2 regions of the Saccharothrix lopnurensis genome follow, and region 2 is predicted to be linked to the other one. Evidence: riboswitches for the same ligand, from Rfam matches in the RefSeq annotation. Region 2 holds a riboswitch; the other holds the start of a gene.
What was found. Region 2 has a riboswitch for cobalamin ahead of ACFP3R_RS31870 (FecCD family ABC transporter permease). Riboswitches for the same ligand answer to the same signal wherever they lie in the genome.

Region 1 (7,076 bases), on a different contig from region 2:
GTGAACACGGCCACCGCGACGGTGCGGGTGGGCGGGGCGCAGGGGGTGGTGTCGCGCAGCGCCACCTCGCCGGTGACCTTGACCGCGGTGACCGGCGAGGGCGACGGGTCCGGCTGCGCGTTGCGCCAGGCCAGTTGGCCCGCGGTGTGGCTGCTCAGGCAGCGGTCGGTGTGCTCGGCCTTGAACGCCACCGACGCCGCGGCGGGGTCGGCGCCCGCGCCGCCGGTGAGGGTGAGGGTGGTCGCGGCGACCGCGAACGACGCGGCGACAGCCCGGCCGAGCCGGGGTAACAGGGGTGACTTCATTCGAGCGGACTCCTTTGTCCTCGCTTCGACTCTTCACCGGTACGCGCCCGCCGGCGGTCCCGGAGGAGGAGGTGCGTCGTGCGGTCGACGCGGACCGGCGGGCTTCGCGGCGTCGCCCCCTGCCGCGGCCGGCCACCACCGCCGGTGCGGTGCGGTTCGGCCTCGACGGGGACGAGCGCGCCGGGACTGCGCGACCCATCTCCGCCTCCTGCGGAACGCGGTGGGCTGAGGAAATGGTTACCGGTGGTGCTCGACCGTGGCAATCCGGCAGCGGAATGCAATTGCGGAGTTCGCCGGGCCCGTGTCGTGGCGAGGCGGGATCGGCGACGCGCCCGAAGGCGGCAACCGCCGCCCGGGGACACGATCGGGTGGATCAGCGCCGGCGCGGGGGAGGGGCCGGGTCGCGCACCACGCGACCCGGCCGGTGGCTCAGTCCCAGTCGAGCGTGGAACCCGAGGCGTACTCGGTGACGCGGGTCTCGAAGAAGTTCTTCTCCTTCTTCAGGTCGATGGCCTCCGACATCCACGGGAACGGGTTGTCGGTGGGGCCGAAGACGGGCGCGAGACCGAGTTGGGCGCAGCGGCGGTTGGTGATGAAGCGCATGTACTGCTCGCACTGGTCGGCGTTGAGCCCGAGCAGGCCGTTCGGCATGGTGTCGCGGCTGTAGGCGATCTCCAGCTCGCACGCCTCGCCGAGCATGGTGCGGATCTCGGCCTGGAACGCCTCGGTCCACAGCCCCGGGTTCTCGATCTTGATCTGGTTGATCGCGTCGATGCCGAAGTTCAGGTGGATGGACTCGTCGCGCAGGATGTACTGGTACTGCTCGGCGACGCCGACCATCTTGTTGCGCCGCCCGAAGGACAGGATCTGCGCGAAGCCGGTGTAGAACCACATGCCCTCGAACACGACGTAGAACGCGATGAGGTCGCGCAGGAACGCCCGGTCGGTCTCGGGCGTGCCGGTGCGGAACGCGGGGTCCTCCAGGTGCCGGGTGTACCGGAGCGCCCAGGCGGCCTTGTCGGTGATGGAGGGCACCTCGCGGTACATGTTGAACAGCTCGCCCTCGTCCAGGCCGAGGGATTCGCAGACGTACTGGAAGGTGTGGGTGTGCACGGCCTCCTCGAACGCCTGGCGCAGCAGGTACTGGCGGCACTCGGGGTTGGTGAGGTTCCGGTAGACGGCGAGCACGACGTTGTTGGCCACCAGGGACTCGGAGGTGGCGAAGAAGCCGAGGTTGCGCTTGATGGTGTGGCGCTCGTCGTCGGTGAGGCCGGTGGGGGAGCGCCACAGGGCGATGTCGGCCTGCATGGACACCTCGGTGGGCATCCAGTGGTTGGCGCAGCCGGCGAGGTACTTCTCCCACGCCCAGTGGTACTTCAGGGGCAGGAGCTGGTTGACGTCGGCGCGGGCGTTGATCATCGCCTTGTCGTCGACCCGGACGCGACCGCCGTCGCGGTCGATCGAGCCGAGGCCGGTGGTGTCGGGCAGGTTCGTGGTCACTGGCACGCCTCGCAGTCGGGGTCGGTGACGGAGCAGGCCGCCGGCGCGACGGGCTGCACGGCGTTGAGCTTCCCGTCGGTGCCGCGCAGGGTGGACTTCTCCACGCTGGTCGCCGCCGTGGAGCGCAGGTAGTAGGTGGTCTTCAGCCCCTTGCGCCAGGCCAGCCGGTACACCGCGTCGAGCTTGCGGCCGTTCGGGGCGGCGAGGTAGAGGTTGAGCGACTGGGCCTGGTCGAGCCACTTCTGGCGGCGCGACCCGGCCTCGACCAGCCACTCGGAGGAGACCTCGAACGCGGTGGCGTACAGGGCCTTCAGCTCGTCGGGCACCCGGTCGACCGGGGCCAGTGAGCCGTCGAAGTACTTCAGGTCCGCCACCATGGCCTCGTCCCACAGGCCGAGCGCCTTGAGGTCGGCGACCAGGTGCCGGTTGAGGACGGTGAAGTCGCCGGACATGTTCGACTTCACGTACAGGTTGCGGAACAGCGGCTCGATCGACTGGCCGACGCCGCAGATGGTGGAGATCGTGGCGGTGGGGGCGATGGCCGTGGTGTTGGAGTTGCGCATCCCGCCGCGCACCTTCTCCCTCAATGCGTCCCAGTCCAGCGTGGTGGAGGTGTCCACGTCCAGGTCGCCGTCGCGGGCCTCGGCCAGCAGGGCGACGGAGTCGATGGGCAGGATTCCCCGGCTCCACAGCGAACCCTCGAACGACTCGTAGCTGCCGCGCTCGCGCGCCAGGTCGGCCGAGGCGGACAGGGCGTGGTAGCTGATCGCCTCCGTGCTGCGGTCGGCGAACTCCACCGCTCCCGGCGAGCCCGGGACCAGGCGCTGGACGAACAGGGCATCGGTGAACCCCATCAGGCCCAGGCCGATCGGGCGGTGCCGCAGGTTGGACCGGCGGGCCTCGGGGATCGTGTAGAAGTTGATGTCGATCACGTTGTCCAACATGCGCACGGCCGTGGTGACGGTGCGCTCCAACCGGGCCGCGTCCACACCGGCGGCGGTGACGTGGTTGGCCAGGTTCACCGAACCCAGGTTGCACACCGCGACCTCGTCGGCCGAGGTGTTCAGGGTGATCTCGGTGCACAGGTTCGACGAGTGCACCACGCCGACGTGCTGCTGCGGCGAGCGCAGGTTGCACGGGTCCTTGAAGGTGATCCACGGGTGGCCGGTCTCGAACAGCACGGTCAGCATCCGCCGCCACAGGTCCACCGCGCGCACCCGCTTGACCACCCGCATCTCGCCCCGGTCGGCGGCCTCCTCGTAGGCGCGGTAGCGCCGCGCGAACGCGCGACCGTAGAGGTCGTGCAGGTCCGGCACCTCGTCGGGGGAGAACAACGTCCAGTCGGCGTCGGCCTCGACGCGGCGCAGGAACTCGTCGGGCACCCAGTTCGCGGTGTTCATGTCGTGCGTGCGGCGGCGGTCGTCGCCGGTGTTCTTGCGCAGGTCGAGGAACTCCTCGACGTCGACGTGCCAGGTCTCCAGGTAGGCGCAGGCCGCGCCCTTGCGCTTGCCGCCCTGGTTGACCGCCACCGCCGTGTCGTTGGCGATCTTCAGGAACGGCACCACGCCCTGGGACTCGCCGTTGGTGCCCCTGATGTGGGCGCCCATGCCGCGCACCGGGGTCCAGTCGTTGCCCAGGCCGCCGGAGAACTTCGCCAGCAGCGCGTTGTTCCGGTAACCCCGGAAGATGCCGTCCAGGTCGTCGTCCACGGTGGTGAGGAAGCACGACGAGAGCTGCGGCCGGGTGGTGCCGGAGTTGAACAGCGTCGGCGTCGAGGCCATGAAGTCGAAGCTCGACAGCAGCTCGTAGAACTCGATCGCGCGGGCTTCCCGGTCGTCCTCGCGCAGGGCCAGGCCCATCGCCACCCGCATGAAGAACGCCTGCGGCAGCTCGTAACGGGTGCCGTGGTCGTGCAGCAGGTAGCGGTCGTAGAGCGTCTGCATCCCGGGGAAGTCGAACTTCGCGTCGCGCTCGGGCCGGATCGCGGCGGCCAGGCGCTCGACGTCGAAGTTCGCCAGCTCGGGGTCGAGGCGGTCCAGCTCGACGCCCAGCCGCACGTACGCCGGGAAGTGGTCCACGTAGGACGTCCGCCCGCCGGCGCCCTCCACCGGGCGGCCGGCGACGCGGGTCAGCGCCTCGCGCCGCAACCGGTCCAGCAGCAGCCGCGCGGCGACGTAGGAGTAGTTCGGCTCGGTCTCCACCAGCGTCCGCGCGGCCATCACCAGCGCCACGGACAGCTCGTCGACCGTGATGCCGTCGTACAGGGTGCGCCGCACCTCGGCCAGCACGGCCTCCGGCGAGGTGTCCGCCAGGTCCGCGCACGCCTCGCCGACCACGACCCCGACGCGGTCCCAGTCCAGCGGGACGAGTTCCCCGTCCGGGCCCTTGACGCGGAACTCCGGCGCTGAGGGCACGACTTCGCGCGCCTTGGCCCGCTTCTCGCGGTAGAGCACGTAGGCGCGGGCCACCTTGTGGTGGCCGCCGCGCATCAGGACCAGTTCGACCTGGTCCTGGATCTGTTCAACGTGCAGCGCGGTGTCGGGACGGGCGTGCTTGAGCAGCGCGGCCCCCACCTGCGCGGTCAGATCTTCCACCAGGGGGTGCAGCCGGGACGACGACGCGGCGGCGTCACCCTCCGCGGCCAGGAACGCCCTGGTCATCGCCACCGCGATCCTGGTGGCGTCGAACGCCGAGGCACCGCCGTCGCGGCGGATCACCCGCACCTGCGCGGTGGTGCTCGTGGTTGTGGTCGGCACAGCCCTCTCCTCGCGAGCCTCGAACGGCCCGGAGCACGCGGGAGGTGCCGCAGACGCGCGCACGACGGCGCGCCGATCCGCGTCGGCCCGCCCACGAGGCCCCGGACACGCGCACGCCGGCCGGCGCGCGCACCGACGGCAGGTCTTCGGACTCGCGGGCACCCGACCCCGAAAGGACCGGACCTACTGGCCGTCGCTTCCCACGCGAGACGCGCAGTGCTTCGTTGACGGCGGTCGTTCCCACTCACCGCTGCGGGGCAGTCCCGGATTCGCACCGGGTTCCCTCTTGCCTCCTCCGCCCTTCGGGAAGGGCGTCGGAACCATCGACGGCGGGAACACTACATGTTGTAGATCGTCCCGCAACCCGACCCCACATGAGCGAGGGTCGCGAAGATCACTCCGCAGGTCGTGCGTGCCGCCGTGCTCGCCCGGGGTGCGGGGGGCCGGTGTCGCGGAGTGCGGTCGGCGGCGGTCGTGCGGATGGCGTCCCTGGTTACCGCTGGTGCACCGGTCCGGTGAACGGCTCCCGGGACTGCTCCGGACGTCGTCCGGCCAACCGGTCAGCCGGCGGCGTTCATCAGGTCCACCGCGCTGTGCTGGCGCGCCGCGTCGCTGCGCTGGAACGGCCCGGCCCACGGCTGGTCGTAGGAGTCGCTGCTGGACCGGTCGCGCGCGTGGGCCGTGTCCGCCTGCCGGGTGAGGTAGGCGGTGTACGGGCGGTCCGGCAGCGCCCGGTTCAGCTGACCGAGTCCGCGCACGAAGGCGCCCTTGAAGGACGGGACGTCACCGCCGCCGCCGTTGTCGAACACGATCCCACCCGGGTTGAGCGCGGAACTGGTGGTCGAGGCGTTGGCCAACGCCCGCGCCCGCGTGAGGTACGCCTGGTCGCCGGTGGCGCGGTGCAGTTCGGTCAGCGCGGCCAGCGGCACGCCCTGGTTGTAGCTCCACGGCGTCTGGCCGTTGTTGCGGCACGTCGAGGTGACGAGGCCGTCGTTGACCAGGTTCGAGCTGGTGATCATCCCGGTGCCCTCGAACCACTGCCAGCCGTTCCGGGCGCGCTGCACGTAGGTGGTGTCACCGGGCAACCGGTTGTGCAGGGCGGCGTTGAGCTGGACGTACAGCGAGTTGGCGATGGCGTTCTTGTAGGTCCGGCTGGAGGTCCACCAGATGCCGCCGCCGCAGGTCTGGTCCCAGTAGCGGTGGATGTGGTCGGCGCCGGTGCGGGCGGTGTCGAGGTAGCGGCGGTCGCCGGTGAGGTCGTAGGCGGCGATCCACGTCAGCCCCCACCACGCGACGTCGTCGTTGTACTCGTTGATGAAGTTGCCGTCCCAGGCGGTGCGGTTGAGGTCGAAGGTGCGGGCGATGGCGTAGCGGTAGGAACCCATGCCGCTCACCCGCGCGTTGTCGATGATCGCGTTGAGCGCGTTGGCGGAGTTCCACCAGCCCGTGGTGTCGAACAGGCCGGTGTCCGGGTTGTACCGCTGCATCAGGGCGGTGGCCGCGGCGGTGCGGCGGTCCCAGGCGTTCCACGTGGTGCGGTACCAGCTCGTGCAGGCGATGGTCGACGACCCGGCGGGCTGGCCGCAGGCGCGCAGCAGCCCGACGCGCAGCCCGGCCCAGTCGTCCACGTTGTGCATGAGCGTGCGCCAGCCGCCGTAACCCGCCGGGGTCGTGGTCGAGCCGACCTTCGGCTGCCACGTTCCCCCGGCGTCGTAGGAGCGGTCCAGCCAGACCGAGTCGCCTTGACCGCCGCCGCTGATCACCGCCCAGCCCATGGTCTCGGTGCTGTCGAAGTGCAGCGCGACCCGGCGGGTTCCGGCGGGCGCGGACTGGGCGACCCGTTCCCCGGCCGAGAGCGCGGGATCGCGCCCGTCGCAGTGGGTGTTGCAGACCGGGGCGAGGGCGGCGGGCGGCGCGGCCGTCGTCGACGGTCGGGTCCGGGACCGGTGCGCGCCGGGCGGCAGCGCGGGGTCCCGGTCGTCGCAGTAGCTGTCGCAGACCGTGACCACCGGCGGCGGCACGGCGGCCGGTTCCGGTGGGGCGGTGGTCGGTGCGGCGGGGACGACCACGAGCGACAGCAGCAGGGACGCCTGGACAACGGTGCTCAGCATGGGACCTCCCAAGCAGGGGATGGGCGGCCGGGACAAGCGTGAGAACGCTCTCACACCGAGGCTAGGATCGTCCGCGACGAAGCGTCAACACGGCCGACCGGACAGATTTGTGTCAGGTCCCGACTGGATCGTTGGCCGGGCGGCGACCCGATCGGTAGGCGAACCACCGGATGTGGGGTCGTCGTCCGCTGGGACGCCACCGGGACAGCGGACGTGGTGGAGTTGGCGGTGGCACCAGCGCCGGACCTGTGGTCCACATGATCAACCCGATACCTGGGATCGGGTCCGCACCCACGATGCCGGTCGTGAAGGCCGTGTTGTCGTCTGCGGGGTGGTTTCACCCGAACGAGGGCGGGGCGGTCGGTTCTTCACCGCGTGCCCTGTCCAGACCCATGGCCCACCGA
Region 2 (7,076 bases):
GGTCAACCGCGACGCCGCGGCGCTGGCCGCCGACGGCGCGGACAGCCTGCTCCTGCTGCACCACCACAACGCGACGGGCGACCGCGCCGACGTGGTGAAGGTGAAGGGGAAGACGGGCAACCGCTCGGCGGACTGATCCCGGTGGGCTGATCGACGTTCCACGCTCTGGCCGGTCGGGGGTTGCCCCGGCTGGCCAGAGCCTTTTAAGCGCATCGGGCGACACCCGTTCGGGGGCCTTGAACCGTTCGGGTGTCCCGCAGTCCGGGAGAGATCGCCCCGTAGGTGTGTTCCGAGTGCGTTTTCACGCTCCGCGCCCGGTAGCCTTTCGCATTGAGAACTAGTCCCGCGACATGGGACTGATACCTGGGAGGTGTGTGGATGCGGCTCGCAGTGATCCCAGGGGACGGGATCGGGCCCGAGGTCATCGCCGAGGCCCTGAAGGTGCTCGGTGAGGTCGTTCCCGCGGCCGAGATCACCCGCTACGACCTCGGTGCGGCGCGCTGGCACGCCACAGGTGAGTTGTTGCCGGAATCGGTGCTCGGTGAGCTCCGCCAGCACGACGCGATCCTGCTCGGTGCCGTGGGCGACCCGTCCGTGCCCAGCGGCATCCTGGAACGCGGCCTGCTGCTGCGGCTCCGGTTCGAACTCGACCACCACGTGAACCTGCGCCCGGCCCGGCTGTACCCGGGTGTCCGCAGCCCGATCGCCGACCCGCCCGAGATCGACATGGTGGTCGTGCGCGAGGGCACCGAGGGGCTGTACGCGGGCAACGGCGGGCTCCTGCGCAAGGACACCCCGCACGAGATCGCGACCGAGGTGTCGATCAACACCTCGTTCGGCGTGGAGCGGGTGGTGCGCGACGCGTTCGCCAGGGCGGCCAACCGGCCGCGCAAGCACCTGACGCTGGTGCACAAGACCAACGTCCTGACCCACGCCGGCTCGCTGTGGTCGCGCGTGGTCGAGGAGGTGTCGCTCCAGCACCCGGACGTGACCGTGGCCTACCAGCACGTGGACGCGGCCACCATCCACCTGGTGACCGACCCGGGCCGCTACGACGTGATCGTCACCGACAACCTGTTCGGGGACATCCTGACCGACCTGGCGGCGGCCGTGACCGGCGGCATCGGGCTGGCGGCCTCGGGCAACCTGGACGTGACCAGGCGCAACCCGAGCATGTTCGAGCCCGTGCACGGCAGCGCGCCGGACATCGCGGGCCAGGGCATCGCCGACCCGACGGCCGCCGTGCTGTCGGTGGCGCTGATGCTCGACCACCTGGGCGAGTCGGAGGCGGCGCGCCGGATCGAGGCGTCGGTGGCCTTCGACCTGGCCACCCGCGACCACTCGTCGCCGGGCGCCACCTACGCGGTGGGCGACCGCCTGGCCGCGCTCGTGTCGTCGAACGTCCGCACGGGGGCCTGACCGCCCTCCCGGACGCGTGATCAGGGCCACCACGACACGGTCGTGGTGGCCCTTCGCGTTAGGGTCGCGAGCGTCGCCCGCGGGGGAAGTCCGGTGAGAGTCCGGCGCTGACCCGCAACGGTAAGCCGAAGTCGCCTTCGGCCAGCCCGATCACCCGCGGGCGGTGGGAAGAAGCTCCACTCCTGCCGTGGTCTGCGGGACGGATGCGCACCGGTCCGCCGCGGACCGGGGCCACCCGGTCGAGGCCACCCGCCCGAAAGGCGCCCGGTGACCCCGACGAACCCGGTGACCCCGACGAACCCGGCGAACCCGACCACCGCGGGACCGGCCTCCTCCACCACCGGCGCGTGCGCGGCCCTGGCCGTCGCGCTCGCGGTCTCGGTGGTGTGCGGCGTGGCCCTCGGCCCGGTGCCCGTGCCGTTCGACGACGTGGTCCGCTACCTGCACGCGGCCGTCACGGGCGGGGTGGTCCAGGCCGCGGAGGCGGGCCCCTACCGGATCGTGTGGGACATCCGGCTGCCCCGGGTGCTGCTGGCCGCCGTCGTGGGCGCGGGGCTGGCCGCGGTCGGCGTGGCCGTCCAGGCGGTGGTCCGCAACGCCCTGGCCGACCCGTACGTGCTGGGCATCTCCTCGGGCGCGAGCGTCGGCGCCACGGCGGTCGCCACCACCGGCCTGTTCGCCTCCCTGGGCATCTACGCCCTGTCCACCGCCGCGTTCCTGTCCGCCCTGGCCGCGACGGCGCTGGTCTACCTGGTGGCCGGCCGGGGCGGGCTGACCCCGCTGCGCCTGGTCCTCACCGGCACCGCCCTCGCCCACGGCTTCTCCGCGATCGCCATGCTGCTGGTCTTCCAGGCGCCGCGCGGCGAGGCCGCCCGCGCCGCCCTGTTCTGGCTGCTCGGCAGCCTGGGCGGGGTCACCTGGGCGTCGGTGCCGGTCGCCGCGGCCGTGGTCGTCGCCGGCACCGCCTACCTCACCACCCGCGCCCGGCACCTCAACGCCCTGGCCATGGGCGACGAGACCGCCACCACCCTCGGCGTCGACGTCGCCCGGACCCGCCGCACCCTGTTCCTGGTCACCGCCGCCATGACCGGCGTGCTGGTCGCGGTCAGCGGCGCGGTCGGGTTCGTCGGCCTGGTGCTGCCCCACCTGGTCCGCCTGCTGGTCGGCGCGGACCACCGCCGGGTGCTCGCCGTGGCCCCGCTCGCCGGCGCCTGCTTCCTGATCTGGGTCGACGTCGCCGCCCGCCTGCTCGCCGCGCCCGAGGAGCTGCCGCTGGGCGTCATCACCGCCGCCCTGGGCGTGCCGTGCTTCGTGCTCCTGCTGCGCCGCCGCGGCTACGTGTTCGGGGGCCGCTGATGGAGGTCCGGATCGAGGGGCTGGCCGTCGACGGCATCCTGCGCGGCGTCGACCTGACCGCCGGCACGGGCGAGGTGCACGGCATCGTCGGCCCCAACGGCAGCGGCAAGTCCACCACGCTGCGCTGCGCCTACCGGGCGCTCAAACCGCACGGGGGAGTGGTCCGCCTCGACGGCCGCGACATCACCACCACCCGGGTCCGCGACACCGCCCGCGACCTGGCCGCGCTCACCCAGGACAGCCACGTCGAGTTCGACTTCACCGTCACCGAGGTCGTCGCCATGGGCCGGCTGCCCCACGGCGCGGGCCCCGACGACGAGGCCATCGTGCGCGAGTCCCTGACCAGGGTGGACGCGGCCCACCTCGCGCACCGCGGCTTCCTCACCCTCTCCGGCGGCGAGCGGCAGCGCGTGCTCATCGCCCGCGCCCTGACCCAGCGGCCCAGGGTGCTGGTGCTCGACGAGCCGACCAACCACCTGGACATCAGCCACCAGCTGGCCGTGCTCGCCCTGGTCCGCCGCCTGGGCGTCACCGTCCTGGCCGTGCTGCACGACCTCAACCTCGCCGCCGCCCACTGCGACCGCCTGCACGTGCTCGACCGCGGCCGGGTCGCGCACAGCGGCACGCCCGCCGAGGTGCTCACCCCCGAGGTGCTGGCCGAGGTCTTCCGCGTGCGCGCCCACGTCGTCCCGCACCCCACCACCGGGGTGCCACAACTGCTGTTCGACCACCAGGAGGCCACCCCGTGCTGAGAACGCTCATCGCGCTCGCCGCGGTCCTGTCCACGACGGCGTGCGGCGCGCGGGTCGTCGCCGAACCGCCGGGCGCGGGCACCACGACCGTCACGAACTGCGGCCGGGAGGTCGAGTACGCGACACCCTCCCGGGTCGTCACCAACGACACCGGCATCACCGAGCTGATGTTCGCGCTCGGGCTGGCCGACCGGATGGCCGGCTACACCATCTCCTCCTCCGCCAAGACCGGCGACGTGGCGTCCTCGCCCTGGCGGGCCGACTTCGAGCGCGTGCCGCACCTGGGCGAGAAGATCACCAAGGAGCTGGTCCAGGGCGCGGGCGCGGACCTCGTGTTCGCGGGCTGGAACTACGGCTTCTCCGAGAGCACCGGGCTCACCCCGGACTCGCTGGGGCAGCTCGGCATCGCCACCTACCAGCTCACCGAGGCGTGCCGCAACGGCGTGGCGAAGCAGCGCGGCATCATGCCGCCCCTGGAGGCCCTCTACACCGACCTGGGCAACCTCGGTCGGATCTTCGGCGTCGAGGACCGGGCCGAACGGCTGATCACCGGCTACCGCGAGCAGGTGGCCGAGGCCCAGCGGCTGGTCACCGGGAAGAGCCCGAGGGTGTTCCTCTACGACAGCGGGCTGGACCAGCCGTTCACCTCCGGCCGCAACGCCGCGCCGCAGGACATCATCGAGAAGGCGGGCGGCGAGAACGTCTTCGGCGACCTCGACGACAGCTGGACCACGGTCGGGTGGGAGGCCGTGGTCGCCCGCGCGCCGGAGGTCATCCTGATCAACGACTACGCCGACGGGGACGCGAGCACCCCCGAGCAGAAGCGGGCCTTCCTGGAGTTCTACGAACCGCTCAAGGACGTGCCCGCCATCAGGGACAAGAGGTTCTTCGTGCTGCCCTACGCGGCACTGGTCGAATCGCCGCGCAACCCGGCCGCCGTCGAGGCGTTCGCCCGGTTCCTGGCCGGTGCCTGACACCCATCATGTGGGACAACCCGTCCGTGGCATGGTCAGCGCGGACGGGTTGTGGCACGATCGCCGGCGTGGCTCTCCACACCGTGGTCATTATTGCCCAGCGCGTCGGGTAAGTGCTCCTCGAAGCACCCGGCGCGCCGACCTCTCGCATCCTGCGGGGGGTCTTTTTGTTTTCCGCGATCCCCTAGGAGCCCCCTCGTGACCCCCCTCGGCGACAGTTTCCACGTCTACGACACGACCCTGCGGGACGGTGCCCAGCGCGAGGGCATCTCCTACTCGGTCACCGACAAGCTGGCCGTGGCCAGGCTGCTCGACTCGCTGGGCGTGGGTTTCATCGAGGGCGGTTGGCCGGGCGCGCTGCCCAAGGACACCGAGTTCTTCGCCCGCGCCGCCGCGGGTGACCTCACGCTCAAGCACGCGCAGCTCGTCGCCTTCGGCTCCACCCGCAAGGCGGGCGTGGTGGTGACGGAGGACCCGCAGGTCAGGGCCCTGCTGGACAGCCAGGCGCCGGTGGTGACGCTGGTCGCCAAGTCCGACCGCCGGCACATCGAGCGGGCACTGCGCACCGACGTGGCGGAGAACTGCGCCATGGTCCGGGAGACCGTCCGGTTCCTGGTCGACGAGGGCCGCCGCGTCTTCGTCGACGCCGAGCACTTCTTCGACGGCCACGCCTTCGACCCGGACACCTCGCTGCGGGTGCTGGAGTCCGCTGTGGAGGGTGGCGCGGACGTGGTCGTGCTCTGCGACACCAACGGCGGTCAGCTGCCCCTGGGCCTGGCCGAGACCGTCGCCGACGTCGTCGCCCGCACGGGCTTCCGCGTCGGCATCCACTGCCAGGACGACACGTCCTGCGCGGTGGCCAACACCCTCGCCGCGGTGCAGGCGGGCGCCACCCACGTCCAGTGCACCGCCAACGGCTACGGCGAGCGGGCCGGCAACGCCGACCTGTTCGCCGTGGTGGGGAACCTCGTGACCAAGCTCGGCCTCCAGGTGCTACCGCACGAGTCGCTGGCCGAGCTCACCCGCGTCTCCCACGCCCTCGCCGAGATCGCGAACATCGCACCCGACTCCCACCAGGCGTACGTCGGGTCGTCGGCCTTCGCCCACAAGGCGGGCCTGCACGCGAGCGCGATCAAGGTCGACCCGGAGCTGTACAACCACATCGACCCGGGGACCGTCGGCAACGACATGCGGGTGCTGGTCACCGAGATGGCGGGTCGGGCCAGCCTGGAGCTCAAGGGACGCGAGCTCGGGATCGACCTGACCCGCCGACCCGATGCCCTGACCAGCGCCGTGCGCAAGGTCAAGGAGCTGGAGGCGGCCGGCTGGTCGTTCGAGGCCGCCGACGCCTCCCTGGAGCTGCTGCTCAAGGCGGAGCTGTCCGAACTGGACGACGCCCCGTTCGAGCTGGAGTCCTACCGGGTGGTGCTCGACCACCGCCAGGACGGCGTCATCGTGTCCGAGGCCACGGTCAAGGTGCACGTGGCGGGCGAGCGGGTGATCGCCACCGCCGAGGGCAACGGGCCGGTGCACGCGCTGGACGCCGCGCTGCGGAAGGCGCTGCTGCCCCACCTGTCCTGGCTGGACGCGGTGGAGCTCAACGACTACAAGGTCCGCATCCTCCCCGGGACCCGCCACAACTCGGCCGAGCACGGCACCGACGCCGTCACCCGCGTGCTCGTGGAGTCCACCGACGGCGAGCGCGAGTGGACCACCGTGGGCGTGCACGGCAACATCGTCGAGGCCAGCTGGCTCGCCCTGTGCGACGCGCTGGCGCACAAGGCGACGCGGGTCAGCCCGTCACGAGCGTGAACCCCTCGGCGGCCAGGACCTGCCGCAGCGGCTGGAAGTAGCTCACGCCCCCGGTCGAGCAGTTCCCGCTGCCGCCCAGGAGGTGGCCCTGCGCCTGGGAGCCGGCGAACACCGGGCTCCACAGCTCGCCGGGCTCGGTGCACAGGGTGGTCCGGGTCAGCCCGGAGACCGACCCCTCCGGGTAGTGCACCGTCACGTTCCTGGCCTGGACGGTGCCGCACCGCAGCCCGACGGTTCGGCCGACCGTGCACACCGCCGCACCGACGGGGGATTCGGCGGCGCCCGTGATGACCCCGGAGCCACCGGCGATGGTCGGCCGCTGGACCCACGCGGTGGTGTTGGTGATCCGCACCACCGCGTAGGTCGAGCGGACGGCCACGATCGGGCCGACGTCGACGCCGCCGGGGCCGCGCACGACCGTGCCGAGGGGGCCGCAGTTCAGCGGCACCAGCAGGTACCCGCGGACGTTGAAGCCGTTGACGCACCGGTACGCGGAGAACGTGGTGAGTGGGGTGCCCGCTTCCAGGGGCACGGGGGCGGCGGCCGCGGGGGTGGCCGTGCCCAGCAGCAGGACGAGGGCGAGGAACAGGGTTCGCATCCCTCGACGCTAGGCACGCCCGGTGCCGTTTCCAGCCGCCGGTTAGGGTGAACTCCGTGCGCATCGCCCGTATCGCCCAGCCAGACGGCCTCGCCTTCGCCGCCATCGAGGGGGACGGCGACGACCTGACCGCGGTCGAGATCGCCGAGGACCCCTTCGCGAACC

Region 1: it holds a riboswitch for cobalamin, as region 2 does, so the genes downstream of both, ACFP3R_RS20850 (ribonucleoside-diphosphate reductase subunit alpha) here and ACFP3R_RS31870 (FecCD family ABC transporter permease) in region 2, are expected to answer to the same signal.

The regions. Positions count from the first base shown of each region.
Region 1 covers NZ_JBHSQO010000020.1:126,673-133,748, reverse strand. Annotated here, with positions in the region: gene ACFP3R_RS20860 (hypothetical protein) at 1-305, opposite strand, end outside; gene ACFP3R_RS20855 (ribonucleotide-diphosphate reductase subunit beta) at 735-1,805, opposite strand; gene ACFP3R_RS20850 (ribonucleoside-diphosphate reductase subunit alpha) at 1,802-4,561, opposite strand; cobalamin riboswitch at 4,682-4,901, opposite strand; gene ACFP3R_RS20845 (glycoside hydrolase family 76 protein) at 5,122-6,672, opposite strand.
Region 2 covers NZ_JBHSQO010000051.1:26,160-33,235, reverse strand. Annotated here, with positions in the region: gene ACFP3R_RS31880 (S8 family peptidase) at 1-136, shown strand, start outside; gene ACFP3R_RS31875 (3-isopropylmalate dehydrogenase) at 379-1,419, shown strand; cobalamin riboswitch at 1,460-1,595, shown strand; gene ACFP3R_RS31870 (FecCD family ABC transporter permease) at 1,687-2,775, shown strand; gene ACFP3R_RS31865 (ABC transporter ATP-binding protein) at 2,775-3,527, shown strand; gene ACFP3R_RS31860 (ABC transporter substrate-binding protein) at 3,521-4,501, shown strand; gene cimA (citramalate synthase) at 4,700-6,313, shown strand; gene ACFP3R_RS31850 (S1 family peptidase) at 6,294-6,911, opposite strand; gene ACFP3R_RS31845 (fumarylacetoacetate hydrolase family protein) at 6,968-7,076, shown strand, end outside.